DNA from 4 places in the Paeniglutamicibacter sp. ORCA_105 genome. Region 1 is predicted to be linked to each of the others. Evidence: riboswitches for the same ligand, from Rfam matches in the RefSeq annotation. Region 1 holds a riboswitch; each other region holds the start of a gene.
What was found. A riboswitch is a leader RNA that binds a small molecule or an ion and turns the genes downstream of it on or off. The one in region 1 is predicted to bind S-adenosylmethionine.
Positions count from the first base shown of each region.

Region 1 (3,563 bases):
GTGGTGTTCATCAGGAAGGCGCTCAACAGTAGGCGCGGTCGCCGTGAAGTACTCATGGTTGGGGTCTCTCCAAAAGAAGCAGGTCGGTTCAAGAAGGGCGATGGTTACTGTCGCTTGTCCAGGCGGGATGCGATGCGGGTGCCTGAGATCTGCACAATTTGGACCATCAGAATCATCAGCACGATGGCGACGACCATCATGCCTGTTTCATATCGGTAGTAGCCATAACGGATGGCAAAGTCACCGATGCCTCCCCCGCCGACCAGTCCCGCCATTGCCGAATAACTGATGAAACTCACCGTCATGATCGTGATCGAACCAATCAGTGCAGGCTTCCCTTCCACTAGCAACACGTCGCGGACGATCTGGCCGCGGGTCGCACCCATGGCCCGTGCGGCTTCAACGACGCCGCTGCCGAGCTGCGTGAGATTCTGTTCAACGAAGCGTGCAAAGTAGGGAATCGCGTTGATCGTGAGCGGGACAATCACGGCTGCCGTACCGATGGTTGTTCCAACGACGAACCGGGTGAAAGGAATGATCGCGATCAGCAAGATCAGGAACGGAAAGGACCGCATGGTGTTGACGAAACCATCGACAATGCGATGCAGCTTCGGCCGGGGCCGGAGGCCTTGGGGGGCCATTGAATAGAGCCAAATACCCAAGGGCGTTCCCACCAGGATCGCGATGGGGATGGACACGACGAGCATGGCCAAGGTCTGGCCGATTGCCGCGGCAATTTCAGGCCAAAGCTCGATAACGCGGTTGAGGTCGAAGGCCGCTGCACCGCTGCCGTTGGTGGAGGAAGCAGGTACGCTGACGGCCGCGGCAAACTTAGACAAGGGAGGCCTCCTTCGAAGGTGCGCCGAAGCTTGCGGATTCGGTGCCGCGGACCTGGCGCTTGCGGTCCAAGGTGATGTCATCGGAAATGAGGTACCGGCCGATGGCGGTCGCCGGTGTAAACGAGGGATTCCGAAGTGCGCTGATGTCGAATTGTTCGACGACTCGGCCTTCTTCCATGACGGCGACGTTGTCGGCGATTGCCTTGACGACGTTCATTTCATGCGTGACGATCACGGTGGTGATTCCCAACTGGGCGTTGATGTCCGAAACGTACTGCAACACCGACGCAGTGGTCCGCGGATCCACGGCTGATGTCGGCTCGTCGCAAAGCAATACCTTTGGCTCGGTGGCCAGCGCACGGGCAATGGCCACGCGTTGCTTCTGTCCGCCTGACAGCTGTCCCGGATATGCCTTGGCTTTGTCAGCCAAATCCACAATTGCCAAGGCTTCGTGGGCGCGGCGGCGGCGTTCTTTCTTGGCTACTCCCGCGAACTTCAGGCTAAGCTCGACATTTTCAACGGCGTTGCGGTTGTTCAGGAGGTTGAAATGTTGGAAGATCATCCCGATCTGGTGCCGAGCCCTGCGCAATTCCTCGTCGTTCAGCGACGTAAGGTCCGTACCGTCAACCACCACGCGGCCGTTCGTCGGGCGCTCCAAGAGATTGATATTGCGAAGCAACGTTGATTTGCCCGCACCGGAAAATCCAATGATTCCCTGGATCGAGCCCCGCGGGATTTCCAGCGAGACGTTGTCCACCGCAGTGAAGGGTGCCTCCGCCGGAGGGAAAACTGTTGACACGCCTTGAATGCTGATCATGTCCTACTCCTCTCGGTTCACCCGAGGAACGCCGCGACATGGCAAATCAGTCAAATACGTGCGTAAGAACGAAAGTATTCGGCGGACCGCGCAGAGGTTGGCTATCTCCATCGGTCCTGGCGGTAGCACCGGATCCCAAGGACGGGAGTGGTTGCTGCGGCGTCAACGAGCCAGGTCTCTCAGCCGCTCTGGATGGTGTGTGTTGGCGTTGGTCGATTGCCAACGCCGAACAGTTCAAGTGTGTCGCAGAATCTTCGATCGAACCAAGACAAATCGGGTTCCTATGAAACAAATCGACTCACAGAACGATTCTCGCGCTTGATTTGCTTCATGAACCGTCATAAGTCGGAAGATGAAGCGTCGATCCGCCCTACCTTGCTTCATGATTGCGTCATGTTGATAATGCGCACCACGAGCGCGCCCCGGTCTTGCCCAGCCAATTCCAGCCCATAGGTGAACGCTCGTCCGAGCACCATCAAGGTTCGCCACCCGTGGGATTTGCGAAATAATCGGTGCCCCTCTGCTGCGCCACCGGCGGCGCCGACAAAGATTACGCGACGGCAAAGACACCCACGGCCGTCACCATGCCCGATCGCTATAGACCGAAGTCCGCGGGCAACCGCGCAGCGACCAACAGGCCTATTTCCGTGGTTACCCCATGGATCGCCCGCGGTATTTACACGACGACCCGCAGCCGCCCACAACAAACCCGCAGGTACCGGGATCCGCGTGGGCGGAAGGTCACTGCGGGTTCATCGTCGTTGGCTCACTTGGCCAAATAGCCGCCATCGACCGGCAAGGAAACGCCGGTGACGTAAGTATTGGTGGCACTGGCAAAATAACCCACCGCTTCGGCAACGTCTTCCGGCAGCGCCACTCGACCCAGCGGAATCGCTTCGGAGACCGCTCGCTCCGCGGCCATGGGATCCTCGTGTCCGGCCAACCAGTCCTCAAACATCTGGGTACGTGTCATCCCCGGGGCCACGGCATTGACCCTGATGTTGTGCGGTGCAAGTTCCACCGCCGCGGCCCGTGTCAGCGCCAGCATCGCGCCCTTGCTCGCACTGTAGATCCCCATGGTGGGAACCCCGATGCTTGCCAGCCGCGAGGTCACATTGATGATCGCCCCTCCGCCGGTTTCCCGCATGACCCGCCCCGCAGCTTGGAGGCAGGAAATCGCCGCGAAGGTGTTGATTTCAAAGGTTTCCCGCACCTCCTCCTCCGGGGTGTCGAGTAAGGAATTGATGTGGTCAATGGCCGCATTGTTCACCAGAACATCAAGCCTTCCGGTGCGTTCGAGCACCGTGTCCATCAATGACTGCGCGGCACCCGAAGCGGTCAGTTCGGCCCGCACGAAGAAGCCGGACTCGCCGAGTTCTTCGGCCATCTGCTTTCCGCGTTCCTCATTTCGCCCGGTCACCACGACCTTCATGCCATCTGCCACCAGTCGTCGGGCAATCTCGATTCCGATTCCCGAGGTGGCGCCGGTGACCAGTGCGACGCGTTGGTTTTCTCCCACTGCGCTGTCCTCCTTCACTTCGCTGTTTGTCCTACTGTTTTGCGGGGCCGATCAATTCCTGGCCCGGGCGGCTGTCGCTTAGGGGCGTCCCGCCCCCACCAGCCTTTCACCAAGCTCTCGCCGCTGCTTGTCGTCGCTGCCCGGAATGACGTTGCCCCGCAGTGAACGCCCCGCGGTCTCCTTGAAAGTGAGCACCGAAATCAGCCCGATCACGCCCGCAGCCATCAGGTACCACCCCGGTACCAGCGAATTTCCGGTCGCACCGATCAGCGCCTCGTTGGCCACCGCCGCGGTGCCGCCGAAGACGGCCGTGGACAGGTTGTAGCCAATGGCGAATCCGGAGTAGCGCACCGAAGTCGGGAACAACGCGGGCAGCGTCGAGGAGATC
Region 1 covers NZ_JBIXLM010000005.1:136,124-139,686, forward strand. Annotated here, with positions in the region: gene ACIPUB_RS04130 (NtaA/DmoA family FMN-dependent monooxygenase) at 1-56, opposite strand, end outside; gene ACIPUB_RS04135 (methionine ABC transporter permease) at 105-839, opposite strand; gene ACIPUB_RS04140 (methionine ABC transporter ATP-binding protein) at 832-1,638, opposite strand; SAM riboswitch class I at 1,761-1,855, opposite strand; gene ACIPUB_RS04145 (SDR family NAD(P)-dependent oxidoreductase) at 2,423-3,175, opposite strand; gene ACIPUB_RS04150 (MFS transporter) at 3,254-3,563, opposite strand, start outside.

Region 2 (3,563 bases), on a different contig from region 1:
GCACCTTCGCCGCCGCCTCGGCCCCGCGTTCGGCGACAATGTCGGTGGCCCCGAACTCCCTGGCCAGTGCCGCACGGTCCGCGTGCCGGGACATGGCAATGATGCGCGTGGCACCCAGTCGCCTGGCCGCGAGCACCCCGCACAAACCCACGGCCCCGTCACCGACCACCACCACGCTCCGGCCGGGCTCGACGCGGGCCCCGAGGGCTGCGTGGTGGCCGGTGCCCATGACGTCCGAGAGTGCCAACAGCGACTTGGACAGCGCTTCGTCGGGCTCCGTGACCCCGGGTACCGTGACGAGCGTACCGTCCGCGTTGGGCACCCGCACCACCTCGCCTTGCCCGCCGTCCACGGGCAGCCCGTCCTCGTCTACCCCGCCCCAGTGGGCCCGGTGCTCGCAGGCGACCTGGACGCCGTCTCGGCACGGAGGGCAGGCACCGCAGCTGTTGGCCCAGGGGGCCACCACGAAGTCGCCCACGGCCAGCATTGAAACCCCTTGGCCGACCGCGGCAATACGGCCGATGAATTCGTGGCCGATGCGCCGGGGCCTGGGCGTTTGGCTAACCCCGCGGTAAGGCCACAGGTCCGAGCCGCACACGCAGGCGGCGGTGACGCGCACGATGGCATCGGTGTCGGCGAGCAGGGTGGGCTCGGGGCAGTCCTCGACGCGGATGTCCCGCGGTCCGTGGATCAGGGTGGCGCGCATGTGTTCCTCCGCAAAGTGGTGGGCCGGCAATGGTTCCAGCCTATGCCCGGGAGCTCCGCGCGCCACCGACGAGGAAGTCGGCGAGATCGTCGCCGCCGTAGCACTGAACACGCTGATCAACTTCTACAACAAGGCCGCCGGCGGGCCCGGTGCGCTTCACGGGGCACCCCTTGCGCAGGATTCGCGCAGACGCCATAATAAACGAACGACATTCATTTATTGTGACGCCGATCCCATGCGCCCCCTGCCGGGCCCTGGTGCCTCGCGCGCCACCGACCCCCGCAGGAGCACGCATCATGAGCTGGTCAATGCCCGCCGAGACCTCGGCCCAGAAGCGCGTCTGGATGGCCTTCCCCCACGAGGGATACACGCTGGGCGACACCGAGGCCGAGGCCCACGCGGCCCGCTCGACCTGGGCCAACGTGGCCCACGCGGTGGCCCGATTCGCCCCGGTCGTCATGGTGATGGACCCTGCCGACGTGGAAATTGCCGCACGCTACCTCGATGAGCGCATCGAGATCCGCACGGCCGAGCTCAACGACGCCTGGATGCGCGACATCGGGCCGACCTTCGTCACCGACGAGCACGGCGGGCTCGCCGCGGTGGACTGGGTGTTCAACGGCTGGGGCGCCCAGGACTGGGCGGCCTGGGACAAGGACGCGTTGATCGGCAAGCGGGTGGCCGAGTGGGCCGGCGTTCCCCGCGTCGCCTCGAGCCTGGTCAACGAGGGCGGCGGCATCCACGTCGACGGTCAGGGCACAGTGCTGGCCACCGAGACCGTGCAGCTGGATCCCGGGCGCAACCCCGGCATCACCAAGGCCAAGGTCGAGGAGGAGTTCGCGCGCACCCTGGGCGCGGCCAAGGTGCACTGGCTCCCGCGCGGACTGACCCGCGACAGCGAGGAGTTCGGCACACGCGGGCACGTGGACATCGCCGCGACGCTCTCCTCCCCCGGCACCGTGCTAGTGCACATGCAGGAGGATCCCGGGCACCCGGACTATGCTGTCAGCCGGGAAATCGCCGCATCCTTCCATGGCGCCACCGATGCGCGGGGCCGCGAATTCACCGTCATCGAGGTCCCTGCCCCCGCGACGCTGCGCGACGACGAGGGGTTCGTGGACTACAGCTACATCAACCACCTGGTCATCAACGACGGCGTGGTGGCCTGCACCTTCAACGACCCCAACGACGAAAAGGCCCTGGCTGTCCTTGCCGACGCCTACCCGGGGCGCACGGTGGTGGGCGTGGACGCCCGCGAGCTCTTCGCCCGCGGCGGCGGCATCCACTGCATCACCCAGCAGGAGCCGATGCCGACGGCGAAGTGAACCCCTCTCGGGAAGTCAAGGTCACTCCCCGTCACAGATGACCGTTTGTTGCTCCCCGCATGCCCGCGCTGGCAAAGTGTCCCCGCTTCGCCGTAGGGTTGGTACAGCTTCACGAGTTCTGGTTGCCCTTGCGCAAAGCTCCGACTGACCAGACGCCAACCCCATAGTTGCACGGTGGGTGGTTCGGATGACGAAGCGGCCCTGTCGCGCATCCCGCGCGGAGGGGCAAGGACAACGAACCCCAAGGACGTGTGCACATCATGTACAGCCCCACCCTGACTTCCGCCCCCACCGATAACCCGCTTCCGCGCTTCACCGGCGACTGGATCACCGCCTGGCTCCACCTCGACGCGGACACCGACCTGCTGCACATTGGCGCGGGTCCTGACGAGTGGGTGCTCGAGGCACTGGCCCCGCACAAGCTCTCGGCCGCATTGGTCGGCCGCGGCCCAGCCGAGGTCCAGTTCAACCCCGAGCTGCTGGTTCTCCTGCTGCCCGGGGCCCACGAACTGGTCGGCAGCTCGTTCTTCCGCCTGCGCGCCTAGTTCCAGTCGGCTCCAGCCGGCTTAAACACCGGTGGCGGTCACCGGGCTGCCAAGGCAACCTGGTGACCGCCACCGAAAAGGTGCGCTCTATGGCTTAGAGGGCGGCGAAAACTTCGCGCAGCAGCGTTGCGGTTTCCGACGGGGTCTTGCCGACCTTCACGCCGGCAGCCTCAAGTGCTTCCTTCTTGGCCTGTGCCGTACCGGCCGAGCCGGAGACGATGGCTCCAGCATGGCCCATGGTCTTGCCTTCGGGAGCGGTGAAGCCTGCCACGTAGCCGACGACCGGCTTGGTGACGTTGGCCTTGATGAAATCGGCTGCACGCTCTTCGGCGTCGCCGCCGATTTCGCCGATCATGACGATGGCCTTGGTCTCCGGATCCGCCTCGAACGCAGCCAGGGCGTCGATGTGGGTGGTGCCGATGACCGGGTCGCCGCCGATGCCGATGGCGGTGGAGAAGCCCAGGTCGCGCAGCTCGTACATCATCTGGTAGGTCAGGGTGCCGGACTTGGAGACCAAGCCGATCGGGCCCTTCTGGGTGATGTTGTTCGGCGTAATGCCGACCAGTGCCTCGCCCGGGGTGATGATGCCGGGGCAGTTCGGGCCGATGATGCGGGTGACCTGGTTGCCGTCGGCGTCGACCTTGGACTGGGCAAGTGCCCAGAACTCGGCCGAATCCTGAACCGGAACGCCCTCGGTGATGACAACGACCAGGCCGATGCCTGCCTCGATGGCCTCAACGACAGCATCCTTGGTGAATGCCGGCGGCACGAAGACGATGGAAACGTCTGCGCCGGTTTCGGCCATGGCTTCCGCCACTGCGCCGAAGACCTTGATTTCCTTGTCGCCGTGCAGCACCGTGGTGCCGGCCTTGCGGGCGTTGACGCCGCCGACGACGTTGGTGCCGGCCTTCAGCATCAGAGCGGTGTGCTTGGTACCCTCGCCACCGGTGATGCCCTGAACGATGACCTTGGAGTCCTTGTTAAGGT
Region 2 covers NZ_JBIXLM010000018.1:34,761-38,323, forward strand. Annotated here, with positions in the region: gene ACIPUB_RS10665 (zinc-dependent alcohol dehydrogenase family protein) at 1-706, opposite strand, end outside; gene ACIPUB_RS10670 (agmatine/peptidylarginine deiminase) at 1,003-2,031, shown strand; SAM riboswitch class IV at 2,139-2,269, shown strand; gene ACIPUB_RS10675 (hypothetical protein) at 2,292-2,576, shown strand; gene sucD (succinate--CoA ligase subunit alpha) at 2,671-3,563, opposite strand, start outside.
Region 2: it holds a riboswitch for S-adenosylmethionine, as region 1 does, so the genes downstream of both, ACIPUB_RS10675 (hypothetical protein) here and ACIPUB_RS04140 (methionine ABC transporter ATP-binding protein) in region 1, are expected to answer to the same signal.

Region 3 (3,563 bases), on a different contig from region 1:
GGTGACCATGCTGTTCACGTCCTTCAGCTACGCCCAGATGTCCCGGGCGGTGCCGCAGGCCGGATCCGCCTACGCCTACACCCAGCAGGCCTTCGGCGGAACTGTCGGTTTTGCCACGGGCTGGACGCTGATGCTCGACTACTTGTTCATCCCGATGATCAATTTTCTGCTCATCGGCATCTATCTCAACACGCAGTTCCCTGCGGTCCCCGCCTGGGCGTTCTCGCTGGTGTCCCTCGTGCTGGTGCTGGGCCTGAACATCATCGGCATCAAGTTCATCGGCCGGCTCAGCGCCACGGTGGTCGCCTCCTCGGTGCTCATGATCGGCATCTTCGTGGCGCTGGTGCTCAACCAGGTCCTCAACGCCGATGCCCCAAGCCTGTTGGCACCGTTCTCCTTTGGCGCCGACGGCCTGGGCCCGATCTTCTCCGGCGCTGCCATCCTCTCGCTCTCGTTCCTGGGATTCGATGCTATTTCGACCTTGTCGGAGGATGCGAGGAATCCCGGCAAGACGATTCCCGCCGCGATCGTGCTCACCACCTTGGCCGGCGGCCTGATCTTCATCGTCGTTGGCTGGGCCGGGGCATTGATCCACCCGGACCACACCACCTTCACCGATCCGGATGCCGCGGGCGTCGAGCTCATGGCAGGGGTCGGCGGTTCGGTGCTCACCGCGATCTTTGTGGCGGTCTACGTTGTGGGGTCATTTGGTTCGGCCATGGCCTCGCAGGCCAGCGTGACCCGAATCCTGTACTCCATGGGCCGTGACGGATTGCTGCCGCGCCGCATGGGCATGCTCAATCGCCGTTTTTCCACCCCCGTCTATGCCACCCTCGTGGTCTCCGCGGTGTCGCTGACCTACCTCTTCGTCAGCTTGGAGACTGCGGCCTCGGTGGTCAGCTTCGGGGCCCTGGTTGCGTTCTCCATGGTGAACCTTTCGGTCATCAAGACCTTCTTCATGGATGCTAAGGCGCGCGGTGCCCGTTCGGTGTTGCTCTACCTGCTCATGCCCCTGGTGGGATTCGCGCTGACCATTTGGTTGTGGACCTCACTCTCCGGCGTCAGTCTTGTGGTGGGACTGATGTGGTTCGCCGCGGGAATCGGCTTTTTGGCCATCCGCACCAAGGGCTTTCGCACGTCCCCGCCGAAGCTTTCCTTCGAGGACTGACGCCGATCCTGAATTGCCGCCCCCACGACGTTTCGGCGCCGTGCGGGCGGCATCGCCGTTTGCCGAACGGGACCCTCTAGTCCAGACGCCGGTCCTGCCAACTGCGCATGGTCCACCGCGATTTGGCGGCAGCATCCAGCGTCACCACCCCGGTGTTGGCCAGGGGCGTAGGGCTCAGCAGGCCGGGGTCGAAGTTGGTGCTTCGGGAGGCAAGCCATGTCACCAGCATTGCGGCATGGCTGACCACCACCAGCTTTCCGGTCCCAGCGGCGCGCGCCTGTTCGATGACTGAGTTGAATCGATCCAGTGCCGTGTGCGCATCCTCGCCGCCTGCAACCTTGGCGGCAAGGTCGCCTGAAAGCCACCGGAAAAACACGTCACGGTAGGCAAGCTGGGCCTCGGGATCGTTGCGCATCTCCAGGTCACCGGCGGAGATTTCGCTCAGCCCCACGTGCTCGGCAAGGATAAGTCCGCGGGAATCGGCCAAGGGCGTTGCGGTCATCTTGGCGCGCAGCAACGGCGAGGAGAAGACCGCGTCCACATCTTCGGCACCGAGCCTCCGAACTAGTTCCCGTGCCTGGGCCAGGCCGGTCTCATCCAGCGGCGCGCCGGGGGCCGCGGTGTCCAGGGCCTGGGCCACGTTGGAGGCTGTCTGCCCGTGGCGGATCAAGATGAGTCTCATTCACTCACTCTAAAACGTCGCCGGTGGTTTGGTACGATGAAACCAGCTTCACGAGACACGCGCCAGCTTTGGGCTCCGACCCGGCGCGACACCAACCCCATGCTTCAAGGGTGGTTCGGATGACGAAGCGGTCCTGGCAGCAGCCGCTGCCTTGGGGACAAGAGCACACGAAAGGCGCCGCCACCTTGCGCAATGAGTCACGTTCCATCGACACCTGTACCTCGTTCCACTCCGGACACCGCACCAATCCCCGGGCCATCAGGAGCCTCATGGCCCGCCCCACGCTTTGGGCGCCCGCTGACATCGAGGTCGCGATGTCCCTGACCCAGGGCCTGACACTGCATGTCTTTGCCGGAGGCACCCACCACCAGGTGTTCGCCCACGACCTACCGGTCATTGTGCAACTGCTGCGCATTGCGCCGCAGCCGGCTCCGGGGATTTCACTCGGGCGGGTGAATTTCCACAACAACGCGATTGCCCTTCCCGCCGATCCGCGCCACAGTGCCGGGCTGCGCTACTTTTCCTTCAGCACCGAACCGCTCTCTGCATGTACCTTCGACCGCGATGAGGAATTGGCCCGCGACTTCGAGTCCCTGACGGGTGACCTGCAACTTTCCTAGGATTCCGGGCGGCGAAAACCGCCTTGGACACAAGGTTGGCGGTCGCAGTCCACCGGTGTTTGGCGGGCCACGCATTTGTCGGTGGTTTAGAACGAGCTATTGCTTCAGCTCTTCGACAATGCTGTTTCCTGTTTCCGGTCGGGATTCCCATGCCTACGATTCATGGAAACGTACCCGACCGTCCTCAAGGACCTCGATGACCGATTCGCAAACTCCGGTTGAGGTTTCCTTGTTAGCGCCAAGGTGTACGTAGCGAAAGTTTAATTTATCCGCATTGCGAGTGCCGACGAGATAGCCTCGGACGACCGCCCCACCGGAGTACTCTGCCCAAACCACTTCGTGATCTTGGTGGTAGGTAAATGTGGTGGATTGCCCTACTTCTCCTGTTGCAGAATTCTCAACGCCGCAGAATACTCGGCCGTCCAAGGACACGGTGTCGGCCTGAGGTGCAGTTTCAGTGCTCATGCTCCGAACAATAGCAACGCATTGCACGGGAGAGTCCAAGGCTTGTCTCAATGTGACGGTTCGACGTGTCCCTAGGTGGGGCTGGGCATTAGGCCTTGCACGGCAACGATTGTCCATTGCGTCCGGAAAGAGAAAGCATTAGCGGAAAATCGGGTCGGCCGCGTAGTGCGCCAGCGCTTCCTTGTTCCCCGGGCTAAGTCGAAGCAATCGCTGCTCGTCAACGGCGAAGAATGCCAGGGTGGTTGCAGCACGAACGCACACCCCGCCGTCCACCGGATCGTGGAACTCGTAGCTGATGTCGAAACTCGCGGCCTTGATGGTGCTGATCCACAGGTCCACGTGCGCCGGGACGTTGCGGTAGTCCAACGGTTTGAGGTAGCGCACGCGGTGCTCGACGACCAGGATCTGCGTGTTTTCCGGGACCGTGGAGAACAGGTCGACCTGCGGCATGATGCCGGGCTTTCCGGTGCCGCCGGGCACCCCGAAACCGGCGATGCGCGCCTCTTCCATCATGCGGACCAGGTTCACGTTGTTGATGTGTCCGTAGGCATCCATGTCTCCCCAACGCATGGGGACCTCGACGCGGATCTTGTGTCCGGACATTCAGTCGATCCTTGCGGGGTCATCG
Region 3 covers NZ_JBIXLM010000006.1:135,532-139,094, forward strand. Annotated here, with positions in the region: gene ACIPUB_RS04865 (APC family permease) at 1-1,168, shown strand, start outside; gene ACIPUB_RS04870 (histidine phosphatase family protein) at 1,245-1,850, opposite strand; SAM riboswitch class IV at 1,897-2,020, shown strand; gene ACIPUB_RS04875 (hypothetical protein) at 2,036-2,470, shown strand; gene ACIPUB_RS04880 (hypothetical protein) at 2,624-2,935, opposite strand; gene ACIPUB_RS04885 (acyl-CoA thioesterase) at 3,074-3,538, opposite strand; gene ACIPUB_RS04890 (App1 family protein) at 3,539-3,563, opposite strand, start outside.
Region 3: it holds a riboswitch for S-adenosylmethionine, as region 1 does, so the genes downstream of both, ACIPUB_RS04875 (hypothetical protein) here and ACIPUB_RS04140 (methionine ABC transporter ATP-binding protein) in region 1, are expected to answer to the same signal.

Region 4 (3,563 bases), on a different contig from region 1:
TGTTCCATGGGGCCATCCTCTTTATATGCGGAAATGCAGTGTTGACTACGCTCGAGTCTTCTCTGCCGCGGTGCAAGAGGTCAAGAAGGAGAACGGTGCAAAGGTGCGTGGAGCCCGCCCGGAGCGGGTCGATCCCCACGCACCTTCATGCCGTTTGACGCCTTCGGTCTTCGCTCACGGGCCGGTCCTGCGGTTACTGCCCTGCGGTGTCCGGTCCCGCGATGTTGACCATCCAATCGACGCCGAATTTGTCGGTGAGCATGCCGAACCAGTCGCCCCATGGCGCCTCGGCAAGCTGTTCGCCGATCTTGGCCCCGTCGCTGAGCTTTTCCCAGTAGCCGGTCATTTCTTCCTTGTCGTCACCGCTAAGTGTGACGGATATGGCGGTTCCGCCCTTCCACTCCATGGAGGCGGGCGTATCCGCGGCCATCAGGTTCATTCCATTGGGTGCCCGCAGGTGTCCATGCATGACCTTGTTGTCGTCTTCGGGATCGCCGGTCTTCGCGAAATCGAAGTCCGCGAAAGGACGCAGATCCAATTCACCGCCAAATACCGACTGGTAGAACTCCAGCGCGGGACGCGCGGTGTCACGGAAGCTGATGTACGGGTTGAGGATCGTGCCCATGGTGTTCTCCATCGTTTGGCGGGGTTCAACAACTAGCAATTCTGCCCGTCACGATGGGTTCCGGGAACCCCCTCGGACCGAGTTCTTTTAGTGGTCGTGCGGAGCGCTTCTCCTGACGGGGACGGCCCTCCCTTAGTCAGGAATGCGGCAGCGGCGAACAGTGGTTTTCCACACCTGCGTTTCTGCCGCCACTGGCCATGGATGCGGTGCCAGCGTACGAAGGTCGAACGTACCGTCGCGAAGATGTCGAAACGACGGATCGCCACTAAAATGAATCCCATGACTTCACCGTTCCCCGATTCCCGGCCCGACCCGGGACCGGCAGCCGACTCCGGAACCTTTGATCCACTGATCGAGGACGTGGAAAAAGAATTCTCGATCATGGTCGTCAAGGCGCGCCAGGCCATTCGCAAGCGCGCCGCCGCCATCCATCCGGAACTCCAGCCGCTGGGCTACAAGGTACTCTCCATCCTGGCGCGCGAGCACGCACAGCAGCAGATCATCTTGGCCGAGGAACTGCAGGTGGACAAGGCCACCATGAGCCGGATGATCAAGTGGCTCGAAGCCAAGGAACTGGTCACCCGCGTCCCGGATCCGAACGATGGCCGGGCCATGCTGGTCAGCATCACCGACACCGCACGTGTCGGATACCTGGCTTCCAGTGCAGCGTCCCGCCAATTGCTCCGGAACCGGCTCATCTCCTGGGACCCCGAGGAAATCAAGCGCTTCGCCGACCTGCTATCGAAGCTGAACGCCAACGACGCCTCGCAACGCGAAAGCTGATCCCCCGCACCAACAAACCATCGGCTCCGGTCCCTCACTTGCCAGGGCCGGAGCCGATGGCGTCGGCAGGCACATGTGCTCCGCCGGCATGCCCCGCTCTGTGGGCTCCGGGGTCCTTCGCCAATGCCGCTTCCCGAGTTGGCGTGCGGCGACGCACCGATCGTCCAAGCTTCAGAATCGTCCCAAGCGGCCACAACGGGTTCTTCGCCGCACAGCCTCAAACGGGACCAACGATTCGCCGCAGTGGGAAATTAGCTGGGCCGGACAGGCACTTGTTCGACGAAACGACCGATTCACCGTGAAGATTTGTTAAGGTCTCTCTTTGCGCAGCCACCGCGGAATCGGCAAGACTCGTCAACAGAATCACGAGTTCCAATCATTCACGGCCCTGGCCGATTGGATCGCAACCCCCTTCGTCATAGCGGGGTGCGCCAGGTGAAGATTCGACGCCGACCAATCGGATCGGCGTAAGTATGGCGTTGCGCAAGGCATGCGCCAGCTACGAAAGGATCGTTTCCCATGTCCGAAACCCTGATCGACAGCACCCTGGATTCCATTCGCGCCGAAAAGCTCACCGCGGCCGGCACCGCATGGGGCGAGCGCATTGCCGCCAACCCGGCCAACGCGGAACTGACCTTCAAGGCCAGCGGCGTGTCCACCGGTTCGGTGGCCAGCGAAATCACGGTCGGCAAGCACCGCTTCATTGTCGACGAGCCCGAGGGGCTGGCCGGTGACGACGCGGCCGCCAGCCCGGTCGAGTTCGCGCTCGGCGCGTTGATTTCCTGCCAAGTCGTGGTCTACCGCCTCTACGCACACCAGCTGGGCATCAAGATCGACTCTCTGGAAATCAATGCAGAGGCAGACCTGGATGTGCGAGGTCTCTTCGGCATCGAGGAAACCGTCCGCCCGGGCTTCGGCGAGGTGCGCCTGACGGTCAAGATCGACGGCCCGGAGACGCGCGAACGCTACGAGGAGCTTCAGGCAACCGTCGATGCCCGGTGCCCGGTGCTGGATATCTTCAGCAACCCCACGCCAGTCAGCGTGGAACTGGTCACTGCCGGCTAGCTCCGCCATGAACCGACCGTGGGTTGGTGCCGTTCGAGGGGACAGGCACCGGCCCACGGTTTTTTGTTTCCCGGGACCTACGCGCTTCGGCAAAAACTACTCGCCGTAGTCGGTGTCCTTGTAGGGGATGCCGGCCTTGTCGTAGGTGGTCCAGATCCCCACCTGGCGTCCGCGATCCAGGCTCCCGGAACGCATCAGCGTGCCGTCAATCCTGAACCATTCCCAATCCCCATGGATTTCCCCCGCCAGGGTGAACCCGCGCGCCCATAGGCTGCCGTCCTTGTGCAGCTTCTCAAAGGGTTTTAGTTCAAGGGCCTTCTCCGCGTCGCTACCGGTCATGGATTCATGCTGCCATAGGTGGCCCGGGGCGGCGAGGACATGTCGCTGCGGCATGGCAAGCCACGTTGACAACCCTTGGACTGCGCCCTACCGGTGGGTAGGATCAGCCGCATGTGTCCCCGCCGGTTCACGTGGACGTGGACACCTCAACCCGTCACTCTTCTTGAGGGAGAACCAACGTGTCCGAGAAACGTCCCTTGCGGCGCAATGCATTGGCCGCTGCCGCAGCATTAACACTGCTGGCCTCGGCTGCCATCGCCGGCCCGGCGCCGGCCCAGCCCGCCGACCCGAATTCACACGGCCAGGGCAACAAGCAGGACAACAAGCCAACAACCACCATCGAATTGGTGGGCATCAACGACTTCCACGGCCGCATCGAGGCCAACGACGCCGAGGCCGGGGCCGCCGTGCTCGCCGGTGCCGTGAAGGATTACAAGGAAAGAAACCGCAACACGCTCTTTGTCTCGGCCGGCGACAACATCGGCGCCTCCACGTTCACCTCGTTCTCGCAGCAGGACAACCCCACCATCGACGCACTGGTCGCAGCCGGACTGGATGCCTCAGCGGTCGGAAACCATGAATTCGACCGGGGTTTCACCGACCTGGTCGACCGGGTCATCCCGCGCTACGGGAACGGCGACGCGAAGGTCGGCGCAGACTACGCGCTGGGTGCCAACGTGTACCTGAAGGGAACCAAGACCCCGGCGCTGAAAGAGTATTCCCTGAAGAAACTCAACGGCGTGACCGTCGG
Region 4 covers NZ_JBIXLM010000037.1:37,875-41,437, reverse strand. Annotated here, with positions in the region: gene ACIPUB_RS16100 (FAD-dependent oxidoreductase) at 1-8, opposite strand, end outside; gene ACIPUB_RS16095 (VOC family protein) at 194-625, opposite strand; gene ACIPUB_RS16090 (MarR family winged helix-turn-helix transcriptional regulator) at 905-1,408, shown strand; SAM riboswitch class IV at 1,770-1,888, shown strand; gene ACIPUB_RS16085 (OsmC family protein) at 1,928-2,473, shown strand; gene ACIPUB_RS16080 (hypothetical protein) at 2,570-2,812, opposite strand; gene ACIPUB_RS16075 (bifunctional metallophosphatase/5'-nucleotidase) at 2,992-3,563, shown strand, end outside.
Region 4: it holds a riboswitch for S-adenosylmethionine, as region 1 does, so the genes downstream of both, ACIPUB_RS16085 (OsmC family protein) here and ACIPUB_RS04140 (methionine ABC transporter ATP-binding protein) in region 1, are expected to answer to the same signal.